Regions from separate parts of the Faecalibacterium sp. Marseille-Q0746 genome, predicted to be linked through region 2. Evidence: predicted binding sites of a transcription regulator. Region 2 holds the regulator's gene; each other region holds the start of a gene.

Region 1 (5,984 bases), on a different contig from region 2:
CCAGCAGAAGGCCGTGGCAGCGGTGGCCGGGGCCATCCGGCGCAGCCGCACCGGGCTGGGAGAGCCGGGCCGCCCCATGGGGGCCATGCTCTTTCTGGGGCCCACCGGCGTGGGCAAGACCGCCCTTGCCAAGGCCCTTGCTGCCAGCTGGTTCGGCAGCGAGAAGGCCCTGCTCAAGTTCGATATGTCGGAGTATCAGGAGCAGCACACCACAGCCCGCCTGCTGGGCGCGCCCCCGGGCTACCTTGGCCACGATGAGGGCGGTCAGCTCACCGAAGCCGTCCGCCGCCGCCCGTACAGCGTGGTGCTCTTTGACGAGATCGAAAAGGCCCACCCGGACATCCAGAATATCCTGCTGCAGATCCTGGAGGACGGCCGGCTCACCGATGCTATGGGCCGCAAGGCCGATTTCCGCAATACCATCGTCCTGCTCACCTCTAACTTAGGGGCACGCTTTCTGGCCGGGCAGAGCGCCCCGCTGGGTTTTGCAGCGGGCAGCGAGGCCGTGTTCGAGAAGCAGTCGGCCCAGGCCATTGAGGAAGCCAAGAAGTGGTTCCGGCCCGAGCTGGTGGGGCGGCTGGATGAGCTCATCGTGTTCCGTCCCCTTGCAGAGGACAGCCTGTGTGCCATCGCCGAGAAGCTGCTGGGCCAGCTGGAAGCCCGTGCCGCCCGCAATGGGTATCAGCTGACCCATACGCCCCGGGTGGGGGCAGTGCTGGCCGCAAGGGCGCGCTCGCCCTATGGGGCCCGGGAGCTGCGGCGGCAGGTGGACCGCGCCGTGGAACAGGCCCTCGCCAACCAGATCGCCTCCGGCACGGCCCACACCGGCCAGCACTGGACCGCCGACTGCACGGTGGATGGGGAGGTGACCTTGATGGAGGAATCGACCCTCTCTGTTAAAGCATGACGGGGTCGAAGAGAGACTGAGAGGGTTGGTTTTCACCGGAGCTGCGCCCTCTCCGTCATCCCTGCGGGATGCCACCTCTCCCAAAGGGAGAGGCAATTGCGGCCTGGCCTTTAGAGGGTGCTGGCGGTGCAAAACCTCTCCGTCAAAACCTGACGGTTTTGCCACCTCCCCTAGTAGGGGAGGCCTTGGCATAAGGTTCATTTTTCGCAATGATCGCCTATCGGCTCCAAAAATGGCACCTGCCGCAAGGATTAGGCCTTGCGCCAGCAGGGCAAACAGGAGCGAAGTGCCAGACCCCGAAAACGCGACGGCCTGCCAAGGGCTCCCCTACTAGGGGAGCTGCCGAGCGTCAGCGACGGCTGAGAGGTTTAGCCGTAAGCACCCTCTTCCCTCGTAGATGCATTGGCTCTCCCTTTGGGAGAGCTGGCGAGCGAAGCGAGACTGAGAGGGTGAGCACGCTTCCCCCTTGCATCCTCCGGCGTTTTCGTTTATCATAGAGAAAGCGAAACGCCTCAAGGAGGAAACCATGCGCTATTTGTTTTTACTGAACCCCGCTGCGGGCAAGCAGGACTGCACCGTCCAGCTCATCCCGCAGATCAGAGCCGCTGCCGCCCGGGCCGGGTGGAGCGCAGCGGATTATACCATCCACACCACTGAATATGCGGGCCACGCCCGGGAGCTGGCCCGTGCCGCAGCCCAGGAGGCAGCGCAGGCAGGGGACAGCCTGCGCATCTGGACGGCGGGCGGCGACGGAACCTTCATGGAAGCCATGACCGGCGTGCAGGGCTTTGCCAACGCCGCCGTGGGCTGCCTGCCCTACGGCAGCGGCAACGACTTCCTGCGCACCTACGGCACCCGGGCAGAGTTCACCGACCTCGATGCCCAGCTGGCGGGCGGGGAAGTGGCCATCGACCTGCTGGAGACCAGTCTGGGCCTGTCTGCCACCATCTGCGCGGCGGGTCTGGACGCGCAGGTGGCCTACGGCATCCCCAAGTTCCGGCGCATCCCCCTGTGCGGCGGCGAGGTGTCCTATCTGCTCTCCATTGTGGAGCAGCTCTGCGGCCACATCGGCCGCAGGGTCACCTTTACCATCGATGACGAGGAACTGACCGTGGACTGCCTGATGTGCGCCATCTGCAATGGCCGGGCCTATGGCGGCGGCTTCCTTGCCGCCCCCGAGGCCGACCCCGCCGACGGCTGGCTGGACGTGATGATCGTCCGCAGGGTGGGGCGGTTGACCATTGCCAAGCTGCTGGGGATGTACAAGAGCGGCCGGCATTTTGTGAACGGCCAGCTCACCGAGGAGGCAAAGCCCTACTTCCTCTACCGCCGTGCCCGGCGGGTGGCGCTGCGCCCCGCCGATGGCCGCGGCCCCATCGTTGCCACCGCCGACGGCGAGTGCGCCCCCTGTGATGCGGTGGAGGCTGTTCTGCGCCCCCTGAGCGGCCGCATCCTCCTGCCCGCCCCGGCGTATGAGCGGTTTGTGGCGAAACACGCCGTGGTATAAAATTTACAGAAATACGCTTGATTTATGAAGAATTCTATGATAAGATGAACCCGTAAGAAGATGTTTGGAAAAAGCAGGAGGGATGGGGCTATGAACTGGTCGGATGCAGAGAAAAAAGAAAAGCGGCATCAGGAAGACCTTGACCGTCTGCGCAGCTTTCGCCCTATGGATGATACCTTTATGCGAGGGCTCTTTAAGGAAAATCTTCCGCTGGCAGAGTTGGTGCTTCGGATCATTACCGGAAAGCCTGATCTGATCCTGACAAAATGCGAGACACAGGCTGATATGAAGCGAGTGACCGGTGCGCGTTCAATCTGTCTGGATGCCTATGCAACCGACAGTGCGGGCAAGAAGTATGACATTGAGGTCCAGCGCGCGGACAATGGCGCAGACCCGCACCGGGCAAGATATCATTCCAGTGTGATGGACGTGGAAAATCTGGACGAAAAGCAGGATTATAAAGAACTGCCGGATACCTATGTTATTTTCATCACGGAAAATGATTACTACAAGGCTGGCGAGCCGGTCTATACGATCCAGAACATGAATCTGACGCTGAACCGCCCGTTCAATGATGGTGCCCATATCCTGTATGTGAATGGGGAATACCGGGATGATTCAGAGATCGGCAGGCTGATGCACGATTTCAATTGCACCAGTGCGGATGAAATGAATTTTGAACTGCTGGCAGAGAGAACACGCTATCTGAAAGAAAACCCGAAAGGAGTGAGCGAAATGTGTAAAGTGATGGAAGACCTGAGAGTGGAAAGTTATACGGAAGGCCGGGAAGAACAGGCCAGAATGATGGCGCAGAAATTGTACCGAAAGGGATACTCCATTGAGGAAATCGCTGATATGGTGGAGTACAGCACCGAGAAGGTGGAGGAATGGCTCACGCCGAAAGCAGGTTGAAACAGGAGAAAAAGCGCCCGGGTATCGCAACGAAAAAATACGATATCCGGGCGCTTTTGCGTTGTCATAAATTCTTAACAAACAAATTTTGAGAAAACCCTTGATTTTTACCCTTGAGATGAGTACAATACACTTAGCACTCAGAGAAAAGGAGTGCTAAACAACCGAAGGCCCAGCAGGAATGGGCCAAAGGTGCCAAAAAAGTTTTCATTATATTTTATTATAGGAGGGCAAGAACTATGAAGATCATTCCTCTTGCAGACCGTGTTGTTATCAAGGCCGTTGAAGTCGAGGAGACCACCAAGGGCGGCCTCATCCTGACCGGCAGCGCCAAGGAGAAGCCCCAGGTGGCTGAGGTCGTGGCTGTTGGCCCCGGCGGCATCGTGGACGGCAACGAAGTCAAGATGACCGTGAAGGTTGGCGATAAGGTCCTGACCAGCAAGTACTCCGGTACTGAGGTCAAGGTGGACGGCGAGGAGTGCACCATCGTGCGTCAGGGCGATATCCTGGCCATCGTGGAGTAAGTTTCCCCTCTGAAATTGAAATTTGAGCTTTGAAGGAGCGATTTGATTATGGCAAAACAGATCAAGCAGGGCGAGGATGCCCGCAAGGCACTGTGTGCCGGTATTGATACCCTGGCAAATACCGTGAAGATCACCCTGGGCCCCAAGGGCCGCAATGTGGTGCTGGGCAAGAAGTTCGGCGCACCTGTCATCACCAATGACGGCGTGACCATTGCCAAGGAGATCGAGCTGAAGGACGAGTTCGAGAACATGGGCGCACAGCTGGTGCGTGAGGTCGCAACCAAGACCAACGATGCCGCAGGCGACGGTACCACCACCGCAACCGTTCTGGCACAGGCCATGGTCACCGAGGGCATGAAGAACGTTACCGCCGGTGCCAACCCCATGGATATCCGCCGCGGCATGAGCAAGGCTGTTGCCAAGGCCGTTGAGACCATCAAGGCCCACAGCCAGAAGGTCAAGGACAGCAACGATATCGCCCGCGTCGGCACCATTTCTGCCGGTGACCCCGAGATCGGCCGCCTGATCGCCGAGGCTATGGAGAAGGTCACCTCCGACGGTGTCATCACCATCGAGGAGAACAAGACCACCGCCGAGACCTACAACGAGATCGTGGAAGGCATGCAGTTTGACCGCGGCTACCTGACCCCCTATATGGTCACCGATACCGACAAGATGGAGGCTGTTCTGGACAACGCCGCCGTCCTGATCACCGATAAGAAGATCAGCGTCATCCAGGATCTGGTCCCCCTGCTGGAGCAGGTCATGCAGAACGGCATGAAGCTGTTGATCGTGGCTGAGGACATCGAGGGCGAGGCTCTGTCCACCCTGATCGTCAACCGCCTGCGCGGCACCCTGAACGTCTGCGCTGTCAAGGCTCCCGGCTTTGGCGACCGCCGCAAGGAGATGCTGCAGGATATCGCTATCCTGACCGGCGGCACTGTTGTGTCCGCTGATCTGGGCTATGAGCTGAAGGACGCTACCGTCCAGATGCTGGGCCATGCCCGTCAGGTCAAGGTCACCAAGGAGAACACCACCATCGTGGGCGGCGCAGGCGATAAGGATGCCATTGCAGCCCGCATTGCACAGATCCGCAACCAGATCGAGGCTTCCACCAGCGATTTCGACCGTGAGAAGCTGCAGGAGCGCCTGGCAAAGCTGGCCGGCGGCGTTGCAGTCATCAAGGTCGGTGCTGCTACCGAGGTCGAGATGAAGGATAAGAAGTTGCGCATCGAGGACGCTCTGAACGCAACCAAGGCTGCCGTTCAGGAAGGCGTTGTCGCTGGCGGCGGCACCGCTCCCATCAACGCCATCCCCGCTGTGCGCGCCCTGTGCGACACGCTGGAAGGCGATGAGCGCACCGGTGCCAAGATCGTCCTGAAGGCTCTGGAGGCACCTCTGCGCCAGATCGCCAAGAACGCCGGTCTGGAAGGCAGCGTCATCATCGACAAGATCGTCTCTGCCAACAAGCCCAACTACGGCTTCGACGCTCAGAACGAGGTCTTTGTTGAGGATATGATCGCCGCCGGTATCGTTGACCCCACCAAGGTCACCCGTTCCGCTCTGGAGAACGCAGCATCCGTCGCTGAGATGGTGCTGACCACCGAGAGCCTGGTCGCTGACCTGCCCGAACCCCCCGCTGCTCCCGCAGCCGGTGGTGACATGGGCGGCATGGGCGGCATGTACTAATAGCTGCCCAAAAACCGCATGAATCCTTGATTTTTGGAGCGCGCAAAAGCGGATTTACGCCAAACTTACGCCACTTACGCCAAAAATCAAAGCGCATTATAGGGTAACAAAATCGGCACTCGCTGAAAAGCGGGTGCCGATTTTTGTGTCACGAAAAGCTGATGGATGCTGCACGCTACACACCGTCAGCTTTTTCGTTTACAGGGGAAAAAGTGGGTGGTATAATAGAAATAGAGTTTTGTAAGAGTGCTTTCATAGTCAAGGCTATAAAAAATACGGATAAGCATAAAGCCGGTGGATGATATGAAAATTCTGGATAACATCACCAATACCGTTCGAGATGATTTGCGGGTCGAAATCAAAAAAGGCAGCAGGGTGTCTATTGCGGCAGCCTGCTTTTCGATGTATGCCTACAAAGAGCTAAAGAAGCAGCTGGAAACCATAG
Region 2 (5,984 bases):
ATACGCTTGACGTTCAGGCCGGCAATGGTGCCTGCGTCCTTGGTTGCCTGACGCTGGCTGTCGTTGAAGTATGCAGGAACGGTGATGACTGCATCGGTGACAGTCTCGCCCAGATAAGCCTCAGCATCTGCCTTCAGCTTCTGCAGGATCATAGCGCTGACCTGCTGGGGAGTGTACTCCTTGCCGTTCAGGGTCACCTTGTGGTCGGTGCCCATATAACGCTTGATGGAAGCCACCGTGTTCTCAGGGTTGGTGATGGCCTGGCGCTTTGCGACCTGACCCACCAGACGGTCGCCGGTCTTGGTGAAGCCGACAACAGACGGGGTGGTGCGTGCACCCTCAGAGTTTGCGATAACAACGGGCTCGCCGCCCTCCATAACAGCCACGCAGCTGTTGGTAGTACCAAGGTCGATACCAATGATCTTACTCATAATGAAAGCTCCTCTCAAATTCAGAACGTTTTTTGTTTATATGATGCTCAAATGTTACCAAGCGGATGTTATATTTGAAAACCCTTGCGGGGTCTTGCAAAATCACTCTGCCACAACAACGGTGGCATGGCGGACGATCTTATCGCCCAGCTTGTAGCCCTTCTGGTAAACCGTGATCACGGTGCCGCTCTCCTGTCCATCGGGGGCGGGGATCTGCTGCACGGCATTCATAAAGTTGGGGTCAAAGGGCTTGCCCAGCGCCTCGATCTCCTCCACATGGAGGGCATTCAGCGCCTTGGCGGCTTTGTCCAGCGTCATGGTCACGCCCTTCTTGTAATTCTCGTCGGTGGTGGGGGCGTTGGCCGCCATCTCCAGCGTATCCAGAATGGGGATGATCTGGTTCACGGCAAAGGACACGCCGTCGTTGAACTTCTGGTCAGCCTCACGGGTGGAGCGCTTGCGGTAGTTCTCATACTCGGCGGCCATCCGCAGCAGCTGATCCTTGGCCTGATTGGCATTCTTCTCAGCCGCGTCCAGCTTTGCCTTCACGGCCTCCAGCTCCCGGGCCTTCTTGTTGAAGAAGCCATCCTTTTTCTTGGGGTCTGCCGCTTCAGCGTTCGTCTCGGGAGCCGCTGCCTGCTCAGGTGCAGTTTCCGGGGCGGCCTGCTCGGCGGTGTTGGGCTCCACGGCAGGTTCTTCTGCCTGCGGGGTCTTTTTTGTTTCTTCGCTCATTCCAGGTCCTCCTTATAGATCACAGTCCGCCGGGGTGCGGCTGCCTGCGGGGTATCTTTTCGTTTGCCGCTCATTCCTTCGCCAAGCTGATCGGCAAAGGTGTGGAGCAGCGGCATCAGCTTCTGGAAGGGCATCCGGGTGGGGCCGATGAGGGCCACGGAGCCCCAGAGGCCTCCGCCCACCAGATACCGGTCACTCACGATGCACAGGCCGGGGATCTGAGGTTCCAGATCCTCGCCCAGCAGGATGCTTTCGCTCTGCTCTGCCGGGGGTGCAATGAGGGCGGCAGCCTGCTCTTCGTCGTTCAGCAGGCTCAGGATGCTGCCCACCTTGCCGTCCAGCTGGGGCCAGTCCAGCAGGTACTGCTCACCACCCAGATACACATGGGGCTGGGTGGAATCCTGCAGGATGGCGGCGGCGGCGCTGATCACCGGCACCAGCTCCGGGCTGATCTGGCTGCACAGCTCTGCAAGGAGCCGGGGCGACAGATCAACAGGAGCCACAAAGGTCAGGTTCCGGTTGAGCAGGGCGGCAAGCGCCGCTGCATTTTCCCGGGAAAGACCGGTGCGGACCCGCGCAACACGGGTGCGGACATAACCGGCAGTGGTCACAGCCAGCACTGCTGCAGCGCTGCGGCCCACCTGCACCACCTCATAGTGGGCGATGCAGAGATCCTCAGCACAGGGGGTGCTGACGGCGGCGGTGCAGCCGCTGATGGCGGCCAGCGCCTTGGCGGCACCCTGTGCCAGCTTTTCCGGCTCGTGGTCAAGGCTTGCGAACACCGCGTCCACACGGGCGCGGGTCACACGGTCCAGCGGCTGGTCATCGGTGAGAAGATGATCCAGATAATAACGGTAGCCCTTGGCACTGGGGACACGGCCTGCGCTGGTGTGGGGCTGCTCCAGCAGACCCAGCTTGGTCAGCGCGGCCATCTCGTTGCGCAGCGTGGCACTGGAGACTGCCATATCAAAGTAGTTTGCCAGCACACTGCTGCCCACGGGCTCGCCCTCGAGGCCATACAGCGCAACGATCGCCTGCAAGACACGCTGTTTGCGTGCATCCATCGTCATAGCGCCTGCCTCCTTTGTTCGCTTTTTGTTCTTTAGCACTCCTTCTTCCTGAGTGCTAAGACCATTATATCCAATTTTGCGGCGCTGTCAATAGCTTCTCAGAAAAGTTTTGAAAGATTCATAATTCTGTCATAAAGGCCGCACAAAAAAGAGCCGCCCTGCGGCGGCTCTCCTATATAATAGATCATTCCTCCATCTGCTTTGCCAGAAATGCCGCCGCCACGTTCACCGCCTTGAGCTGGGCGGCATCGGGCTGGGCAGTGCGGTCCTCCGTAAGCAGGCCCACACTGCCGGTGACATCTCCCGCCGCAATGATGGGCACGGCACACAACAGCGCCCGGGGCGAGCCCTCACAGGGCAGCAATGCCTTTTCGGGGCTGCCATCGCTCTGGTAGGGCTTGCGGCTGTCCATCAGCTTTTCCAGCGGCTGGCTCACGCTGCGGTCTGCCAGATCCCGCCTGCCCGCACCGGATGCCGCCAGAATGCGGTCCCGGTCTGAGACAAAGGCCGTCAGGGCAAAGCACTTGCTCAGCACATCCACATACTGGGCCGTCACCCCGCTCAGTTCCCCCATGGGCGAATACTTTTTGAAGATGACCTCGCCGTCCCCTGTTGTGAAGATCTCCAGCGGGTCTCCCCTGCGGATGCGCTGGGTGCGGCGGATTTCCTTGGGGATGACCACCCGCCCCAGCTCATCGATGCGGCGCACGATGCCGGTTGCTTTCATAAGGTTCCCTTCCTTTCCATGTTCCGGTTTTGCTTCCAGATTTCTGTGAAGTATGGTTATTCTGTGGAAACAGGAAGGGAATTATTCATTCAGCTCCTGCCGGAGCCTTACCTGCGCACATACTGCGTCTTTCTACCCGCGCCGATCCTCTCCAGAACGCCCTCCTCTGTCAGTTTTTTCAGCGCGCTTTCAATCGAGCTTGTACCAAAGCCCGGGCAGGCCTCTGCGGCCTCCTGTTTTGTAAAGGCTCCCAGCTTTTCCATCGCATAACTGCGCACTCGTTCGTACGCCGTCACGCGCTTCTGTCCCCCGCCAACCAGATCGACCCGCTGCTCAAAATCCTGATAACAGGAGCAGATCACCGCCAGCATATATTTGATGAACGGTGTCGGGTCATTTTCCTCCTCATGCCAGTGCTGATCAGCCTGCGCCAATGCTGCATAGTACTCATCCTTAGTCTCTGCAATTGCTTTTTCAATGCTGATGTACTGCCCCACAACATATCCATTCTGATACAGCATCAAAAGGGTCAGCAGCCGGCTCATTCTGCCGTTACCATCATTGAAAGGATGGATACAGAGAAAATCCAAGATAAAACAGGGGATCAAAAGCAGGGGATCAACGAGTTCTCTGTGCAGCACATCCTGATAAGTGCAGCAAAGTGCTTCCACAGCACCCGGTGTCTCGTATGGTTCCAGCGGGCGGAACAGCACGCGGCGTTCCCCGCTGGGCAGGGTCATATCGATCTCATTGGGTGTAGTCTTAAAATGTCCTCGATAGGTCAAATTCGTATATTTCAGCAGATCACGGTGCAGTTGCAGGATGTACCCCGGCTCTACCGGAATATAGGCATAGTTCTCGTGGATGAGATTTAAAACATTCCGATATCCCAATATCTCCATTTCGTCCCGGTTATGTGGAGTCGTTTTATCTTCAACCAGCTGTTTCAGGCGCGCATTGGTCGTGATGATCCCTTCGATCCGATTGGAGGACTCTGTACTTTGGATCTTTGCGATCTCCACCAGCCGCTCCAATTCAGCGGGCCTTTGTTTCAGATATAGTTCCTGCCGCCCCTTGCATTCATGGATCTTCGCAACATAAGACAAGACCTCATTATCCCAGGAGTATTCTGCAATCTTTTTATAATCAAATGTACGCATGATTCACCCATTCCTTCTCCCAGCCCGTTCTTCCTTCTCCCAATTATACGCTCATTTTGGGAGAAAGCACAAGAAACTGGGAGAAATCTTTTATCGTTCTCGTCACTCGCAGCCCCTGCCGGAGCGCTGCTTATCCTCATACATCCGGTGGTCGGCCAGGATGCGGATGGTGCGCACATCGTCGCTGTCGCAGGGGTAGACCGCACAGCCGCAGCTGGTGCCGACCTGCACCTCTGCATCCTTCAGGCGGTAAGGCTCCCGGATGGCTGCCTTGATCTTTTCCACCCGGCTCTTGCAGAACCCCTCCGTTACGGCTCCGTTGACGATGAGGGCGAACTCATCCCCGCCGATGCGGAACACCGCATCGCTCTCCCGCACGCAGCCCCGCAGGCGGCTGGCCACCTCCTTGAGCAGCTGGTCGCCCACATCGTGGCCGTAACGGTCGTTCACAGGCTTGAAACGGTCAAGGTCGAGGTAGAACAGGACAAACGGTGTCCTGTTCAGCTCGTTTTCTTTCAACAATGCGTCAAAATAGCGTTCATTATACAGTCCGGTCAGGCCGTCGGTGTTGGCCAGGTCCTCCATCTGCTGGCGGGCCTCCTCTTCCTGCCGGAGGGCGCGCTCCTTTTCCTCCACGCGCAGACGGGCATCGATGCGGACCCCGTGCACCAGCACGATGCCTGCGCAAAAGAACAGCCCAGCCAGCAGCAGGATGGTGGCGTTCTGGATCTTCCGCATTCCACTGTCCACCACGTCACGGCCGACGATGCCCACAATGGACAGATCCTGAAAGCCCACAGGCTGGTAGACCAGATAATAGCTCTTGCCCTCAAGCCAGCAGGAAAGGCTGCCGCTGCGGCCCTCTGCCACGTCCTGCCGGGCTCGGGTCAGTGTGCCCGCATCCACCTGCGCATGCTTCTGCAGGTAGTCGAACAGGTTGTCCATCCAGTCCTCGATCTCGCTCTTGGGCTCCTCCGAGAGCATCACATCGCCATCGGGATGGATGATGTAGCAGTCGCTCTGGCCGCCGTAAGCACTGCCGCCGATCAATTCCTCTATGGTCTTATTCCGATAGCTCACGGCAAGGCTGGTGTAGGTGGTGCCGTCGATCTCCACCGGCGCAATGGGCGCAGAGTATACCACCCGGCGCTCCCCGCTCCGCATGATGTAGCTGGACACCGTAGGCTTGCCGGTGCGGTACATCTCCTCAAAGGCTGTCCAGAGGTGATCCACTTTTTCATGCTTGCCCCGGATGCTCCAATATTCGCAGTTTTCATTGAACAGATACACGCTGCTGTACCGCCAGATCTCCCGCTCGGCCTCATAGCTGCGCAGGCGTTCCTCCGCCAGGCCCTCCTCATTGGCAGCCTGCAGGCTCTTGCCCCACTCGTTCAGCATGTTCCAGTTGCTCCGGCTGAAGATGGTAAACGCCTTATCCACCTGCTCATAGGTCTCCAGCAGGTTGCGGGTGCCTTCGTCATAGAACTGCTGCCGGATGTACAGGACGTACCAGCACAGACCTGTCACCACGACCATCGCCAGCAGCAGCGCAGCTGCCGTCCATCTTTCTTTTTTCTTCCACATATTCAGCTTCTCCTCAGCAGAGTCCCAACTCTCTGCCCTTTTCCGGCCGCATTTCCACAGCCTGCGAAACCACGCAATTCCGTCGAATCAACACTACCAAATTCTGCTTTTTCTGTCAAGGCTTTCGTCAAAGATTATTCGCTGCAAATTTGGGGCATTCTTCTATCCTTTTGCTGCTGTGTATGTTATAATAAAATGTATGGATTTCTGAGGGGGTGCTCTTATGCAGCAGATCGTGATATTGGGCGGCGGTGCAGCGGGCCTTGCCGCCGCATTGGCC
Region 3 (5,984 bases), on a different contig from region 2:
CTGAAGGATTCCACCGTGTACAAGCAGTCCAACATCTCCCGGCAGCACTTCTCCAAAATTCAGTGCAACCGGGACTACAACCCCAAAAAGAAGACCGTGCTTGCCTTTGCCGTGGGGCTGCATCTGTCGGAGGATGAGACCATCGACCTGCTTAAAAGCGCAGGCTATGCCTTCTCCGATGGCTCCAAGCGGGATTGGATCGTGCGGTACTGTTTGGAACAAAAAATTTATAACATCAATCAGGTCAACACCCTTTTGTTCCAATGGAATCAGGAACAGCTGGGTGCGTGATTTGTCGTCTGCCCGTTGACCTTTTGCCCTCCGGTTTGTGGTATCCTTTTGTCAGAAAGACGAAACACCACAGATACGGAGGGTATTTTATGTTAGGAGCAATTTTGGGCGATATGGTAGGCAGCCCCTACGAGTTTGACCGGAACAATCACAAGAGCAAGGATTTCCCCCTGCTGAGCGAAAGATCGCACTTCACGGATGATACCGTTATGACCCTTGCAGTGGCACGGGGCTTGATGGCGGGGCAGGGAGATGCACAGAAAACCTTTGCCGAAGTGCGGTACGAAATGCGGCGTTTGGGCAATGTGTATCCCGATGCCGGTTACGGCGGGATGTTCCGCCGGTGGCTGTGTGCGGAGCATCCGCAGCCCTACGGCAGCTTTGGCAATGGCTCTGCCATGCGGGTGGCGGCGGCAGGCTGGCTGTTTGACACGCTGGACAAAACGCTGGAGATGGCAAAGGTGACTGCCGAGGTCACCCACAACCACCCGGAGGGCATCAAGGGCGCACAGGCCACGGCTGCGGCCATTTTTCTGGCACGCACCGGCCACAGCAAGCCGGAGATCCGGCAGTATGTGGAGCAGACCTTCGGCTACGATTTGAGCCGCACCTGCGATGAGATTCGTCCGGGCTATCGCCATGTGGAGACCTGTCAACAGACCGTGCCGGAGGCCATCATTGCCTTTCTGGAAAGCAATAGCTTTGAAGATGCGCTCCGCAATGCTGTTTCCCTTGGCGGCGACAGCGACACCCTTGCCTGCATCACCGGCGGCATTGCCGAAGCCTTTTACGGGATGCCACAGGAACTGCGGGCAGAGACATTGAAGCGTCTGCCGGAGGATCTGCGGGCAGCGTACGAGCTGTTCCGGCAGAACCTTGAGCGAAGGATGTGACACTATCGGTGCTGAGAGCCGCCGCACAGTGATTTGTGCGGCGGCTCCTTTTTGTGCAGGTGCTTTTCTGCAAGGGGAAAGCGTGGTATACTGAGGGCGGAAAATCGGAAGTTATATGTGGAGGAGGATTATTATGAATACAGTTAGAATGATTTTATGTGGAAATGTTGAAGATAGCAGAATGAATCCAAGTGAAAAGGTAGGAGTAGTATCAGTGGTTTTTGTTTCTACAGAGGAGGAAAAAATTAGGAATAAACTTAAAAAATTGCAAGATAAAAATCCTGAAAAATTTTATATGGAATACGTTACTCCATTAGATGTTGACTTAACAAGTTTAGAGCACTATCCATCGATTGAAATATCAAAAAATGATTTACAATAACAACTTCCAGTTTGCCACCCAAGAACATCCATAAGAGAGGAGTGACCGTTATGAAGGAAAACAACTGAAACGTAGCTTTTTTGCGCCAAAATGAGATAAGCCGGAAAGCAAACGGTATGCGATTCCATCTCCAGGGTTGATTTTTGTCTCATTGTGGTAATAGGGAAAGACAGATACAAGATATTGTTGCAAAAGTATTATTTTTTCGTGAATATTAGCACTCTGCTATTGACACTGCTAACGCATGGTGCTATAACAGTGGCGTGCTCAGGAGGAAGGGCAAAAGGAGAGCCGCAAGGCTCTCCGGAAAGCCTTTCCGAGTGGACGCTTCAGATTTTTTGCCCCGACCCGAACGCCGGGATTGGAGGAATGATTTATGCTTATGCCGACTGTTTTCCATGAAAACCTGTTCGATGATTTCTTCGATCCGTTCTGGAATGACGCTGCACTGGAACGTATGATGAACCGTGAGGCTCGTGATACCTTTGGTAAGCGTGGTGCAAACATGATGAAGACCGATGTCAAACAGACGGACAACGGCTACGAAGTAGCGGTTGACCTGCCGGGCTGCAAGAAGGAAGACGTTCAGATGGATCTGAACGACGGCTACCTGACCATTCAGGCAGTGCGCAGCCACAGCAACGACGAAAAGGATAAGAATGGCCGCTATCTGCGGCGCGAATCCTTCTCCGGCACCTGCGCACGCAGTTTCTACGTGGGCGATGTGAAGAAGGAAGACATCCACGCAAAGTTCGAGGATGGCGTCCTGCACGTCGAGTTGCCTGCTCCTCAGCAGACGAAAGCTTTGCCTGAGAACCCGAATCTGATTGCAATCGAGTAAAACGCCGGTCGTGTGCGTCCAAGTCACACACGCACATAAGATGCCCCCGGAGAGCCGCAACAAGCTCTCCGGGGGCATTTTTATTCGCAGAGTAAACCACAAGCGATGCTTGTGCATTAAAAACACAAACTGCTATAAACTACTTCATTCCCTTTTTTTTCGCTGTTTACGATAGCCTGCACCTTGGTGGGCAGACCATAGATGCTGATGAAACCGGTGGCATCGCTCTGCTTGTAGTCGCCGCCTGCGGCAAAGGTGGCGATGTCCTCACGATACAGAGAGTACGGCGACCAGACCCCTGCATTGATGAGGTTGCCCTTGTACAGTTCCAGACGCACCTTGCCGGTGACATGCTCCTGTGTGGAGGTGACAAAGGCACTCAGAGCTTTGCGCAGCGGGCTGAACCACTGGCCATCATACATGATGGCAGCGTCCATTATACAGGCACTTGGAAAATGTGTAAAAAGTGTTCTGTATATAGCAGCAATATGAAAGCAGTATTTCACAGCGGGGCATTATGAATCTATAATAGGTAGCTGGAAATAAACAGAAAGAGGGTCTTTTGATGGCAACGATATTTCCAAGAGAAGAAAAGGCAGAGGCACTGTTCGGGGAGATCCTGAAAAATCCAGAAGCCTGCCACCGCCTGATGGATACCTTCAACGACTCGCTGGACATGGCAGACGTACTGGATGCGCCGGCCGTGAGTGCACAGCAGTTTGCCGCGGCGCTGTTCAATGCCTACGAGAACAAGGATCTGTCTGCCTTTCTGATGGCGATCTGCCAGCACAGTATGTTTGACCTGCTACGGAACGCTGCCCTGATCCCGTTCAAATTCAACGCCGATGGTCAGCCGAACCCGGTGATCCTGACGGATGATGCCGGCGTTCTTTTGCCGAACAACGAATTTGCCGTGAGCAGCAAAGTATACGACCGGTTCATCCGGGTGTTCCAGAAGCAGGAAAAGGTAAAAATGTACCTTGCCAGCGGCTACTGCAAGTATCACGGCTACGACGAAGGCTCGATGGATGTGGTGGAGTACCACTACAACCAGCATTTGGGGCTGCTGCTGATCTACGAACTGCCGGACACCGTGAAGCAAAAGGTAACGGAAGCGGAGGCCTACTCCACCGTCTGGGATATCCAGATGAAGCTGCAGCACGCACTGCCCCGTTCCGTGGTCTACTATGGACAGGATACGCTCAAGGACGGCGGAACCCGCTACGATGAACTTGGCGTTTTTCTGCCGCTGGAACACTTTGCCGACCGGCTGGAACGCCATGTGGAAACTGCTACCAAGATCGTTTACGGCGAGTAAACGCCCTGTAAACGAACTCCCTTTATAAGTGCATTACAGCAAAACAAAACGCAGCGAACCGTTAAAAGATTCGCTGCGTTTTGCCTTATAAGGGAGAATGGAAATGCTGCACATCAGGTGCAATAACGGAAAGTCTTGTCAGTGACAATACGGGCGAAGATCAGCCCTAACGGCAGTGCCACGATGATGAGAATGGCATCTGCAAACCATGTGGCGGAGTCCATCAGAGACAGGATGCCCAGATTATAGATGGCACGGTAGAAATACAGTCCCGGTACCATGATAACGATGGACGGCACGGTGACGGAGATGCGGGGATAACCGACGGCGCTCTTCAGGCAGGAGGCCAGCAATCCGGACAGCAGTGCGCCCAGAAACGCTGCAATAGCGGGCGGAAAGCCCGCAAGGCTCACCAGCTCCAGCCGGAACGTGTTCGTTACCGCACCGATAAGGGCGGCGCAGACTGCCAGGTTCCGGGGACTGTTGAACATGAGCGAAAAGCCGAACACACCGCCAAAACTTGCCAGCAGCCGGAACACGATCTCTTCCGGGAGTGTCAGGCTCAGGGCAGGGAACTGCACCGGCTGCAAATGCAGCAGCAGTGCCATGATCCAAGCCGTCATGGTTGCCACCAGAATGATGAGGACGGCGTAGGCCAGACGTTCCAGCCCGGAGCGCATATCCAGCTTGGCAAGGTCGATGCCGCTGGTAATGAACGGAAAGCCCGGAATGATGAAGAGCATGGAGCAGATATACCCCGCCTCGTGCTGCGCCGATACGGCAAACAGCACCTCTGCCAGCTTCAGCAGGATGGCATACACGAGGCTTGCTGAACAGACCGACGCCGTAATGCCCAGAAACAGGGTGAAATGGTGTTTTGTCAGCTTGCACCGTACAAAGTTGCCGATGCCTGCACCGCAGAAGGCACACAGCATTTCCACAATGCCGCCGCCAAGCAGAAAGGTGAAGCAGCCGCAGGCCAGTGCAGCTGCAAAGCCCAGTGCGATGGGCGAATACAAGCCGTGGATGCGCTCGATCTCATCGAGGTGGCTGTGCAGCTCTTCGCCGGTCATAAATTTTCCTTCCCGGTCGAAGTCGTTGACGAAATGCTCCAGCCGGTTCAGCCGGGAGGTATTCACGCCCGTGTTTGTCAGACAGAGTGACTGGGTATAACACTGGTCACCATCAAAGCAGGTGAACTCAATGGACAACAGGCCGATGTCCGCTGTTGTTGTGACTCCCAGCTCCCGCGAAAGGGTGTTCATGGAGCTTCGGACACGCCATGCGCCGGTGCCGCATTCCAGCAGCATCAGCCCGGTGCGTCCAATGACGGAGGCTTTTTCCACAAGCCCCGCCTCGGTAATGGGAACGCCCTTGCTGGCCGACGCATAGTCGTGCCAGTAGACTTCCATGTGATTTTTGATGATCTCACTTTGCCGTTGTCCCATACCGGAAAGCCTCCTTTGTGATATGGGAATGTTGCAGCCGTTTCAAGACTGCGGTGCTATTATAAGGGAAATTGCAGGGCGGGTAAAACGTATCTTGGATATGCCGGCAATGTTCGTTTGGTATTTCAAAGGAAGATAAATGTATCGAACACCGGAACTGTCCAGTAGCTCTTTCACTGCCTTTGCATGGTGCGATTTCATATTATATCCATTGCGAGGACAGAATTGCCGTTCAGATGGGGAAGCAAATCAGTTTCCAGATACCGCTTAAATCTCTCCACAGTACAAGCACATATTCGGCTGCTTTCTAAAAAGGGCTGCAAAGCAACTTTTGCGGTCTGCCGTACAGAAGATACTGAATACAAACCGCCCCCTCTTCCGTTTTCACCTTCACCTGTTCTGCATGTTCAAATATATCGCGCAGACGGCGGTATTCTGCCCGCTGCGCATCCGTGTAGTGAGACGGCATATCCGAGGTGAGGAACACATTGCCCAGCAGGGCATTGACCGTGGCAAGGGTGCGTTTTTGCTCTGCCGTCAACTTGCAGTTTTCCTCCCGGAGGAAGAAGACATCCGGGTCGCTGCCATAGGCACGGCCATTGAGCTGCCGCCGGAATAGCGTGTTGTTGATGGCCTGCTTTGTGGACACCCGCTCCCGGTGGAACAGGCGCATATACCACACATCGTCCCAGTCCAGCCCTACGTCACAGCTGACACGGCAGTAATCCACCAGCCCGAAAGCCGGCATCACCGGTACGCCGCAGCCGAGAATCTGCTTTTGCCCGCACCATGTGCGCAAAAGCTCCATAGC

What was found. The regulator HrcA, encoded in region 2, represses chaperone genes, less so after heat shock. The targets are predictions, from matches to a motif close to TGTTAGCACTCNNNNNNNNNGAGTGCTAACA.
Region 1: groES (co-chaperone GroES) is a predicted target of HrcA. The motif match lies at 3,458-3,488, and genes of this name have one in related genera.
Region 3: J3351_RS07180 (Hsp20/alpha crystallin family protein) is a predicted target of HrcA. The motif match lies at 1,779-1,809, and genes of this name have one in related genera.

The regions. Positions count from the first base shown of each region.
Region 1 is NZ_JAFREI010000009.1:12,992-18,975, reverse strand. It holds gene J3351_RS06725 (ATP-dependent Clp protease ATP-binding subunit) at 1-907, shown strand, start outside; gene J3351_RS06720 (diacylglycerol kinase family protein) at 1,434-2,414, shown strand; gene J3351_RS06715 (PD-(D/E)XK nuclease family transposase) at 2,505-3,326, shown strand; gene groES (co-chaperone GroES) at 3,566-3,850, shown strand; gene groL (chaperonin GroEL) at 3,899-5,539, shown strand; gene J3351_RS06700 (helicase-related protein) at 5,843-5,984, shown strand, end outside.
Region 2 is NZ_JAFREI010000007.1:43,634-49,617, forward strand. It holds gene dnaK (molecular chaperone DnaK) at 1-431, opposite strand, end outside; gene grpE (nucleotide exchange factor GrpE) at 534-1,163, opposite strand; gene hrcA (heat-inducible transcriptional repressor HrcA) at 1,160-2,233, opposite strand; gene J3351_RS05660 (stage V sporulation T C-terminal domain-containing protein) at 2,418-2,960, opposite strand; gene J3351_RS05665 (Fic family protein) at 3,068-4,120, opposite strand; gene J3351_RS05670 (diguanylate cyclase domain-containing protein) at 4,223-5,704, opposite strand; gene J3351_RS05675 (aminoacetone oxidase family FAD-binding enzyme) at 5,928-5,984, shown strand, end outside.
Region 3 is NZ_JAFREI010000009.1:111,092-117,075, reverse strand. It holds gene J3351_RS07195 (hypothetical protein) at 1-291, shown strand, start outside; gene J3351_RS07190 (ADP-ribosylglycohydrolase family protein) at 381-1,184, shown strand; gene J3351_RS07185 (hypothetical protein) at 1,318-1,566, shown strand; gene J3351_RS07180 (Hsp20/alpha crystallin family protein) at 1,943-2,407, shown strand; gene J3351_RS07175 (hypothetical protein) at 2,524-2,844, opposite strand; gene J3351_RS07170 (DUF4866 domain-containing protein) at 2,973-3,725, shown strand; gene J3351_RS07165 (threonine/serine exporter ThrE family protein) at 3,839-5,173, opposite strand; gene J3351_RS07160 (glycoside hydrolase family 36 protein) at 5,481-5,984, opposite strand, start outside.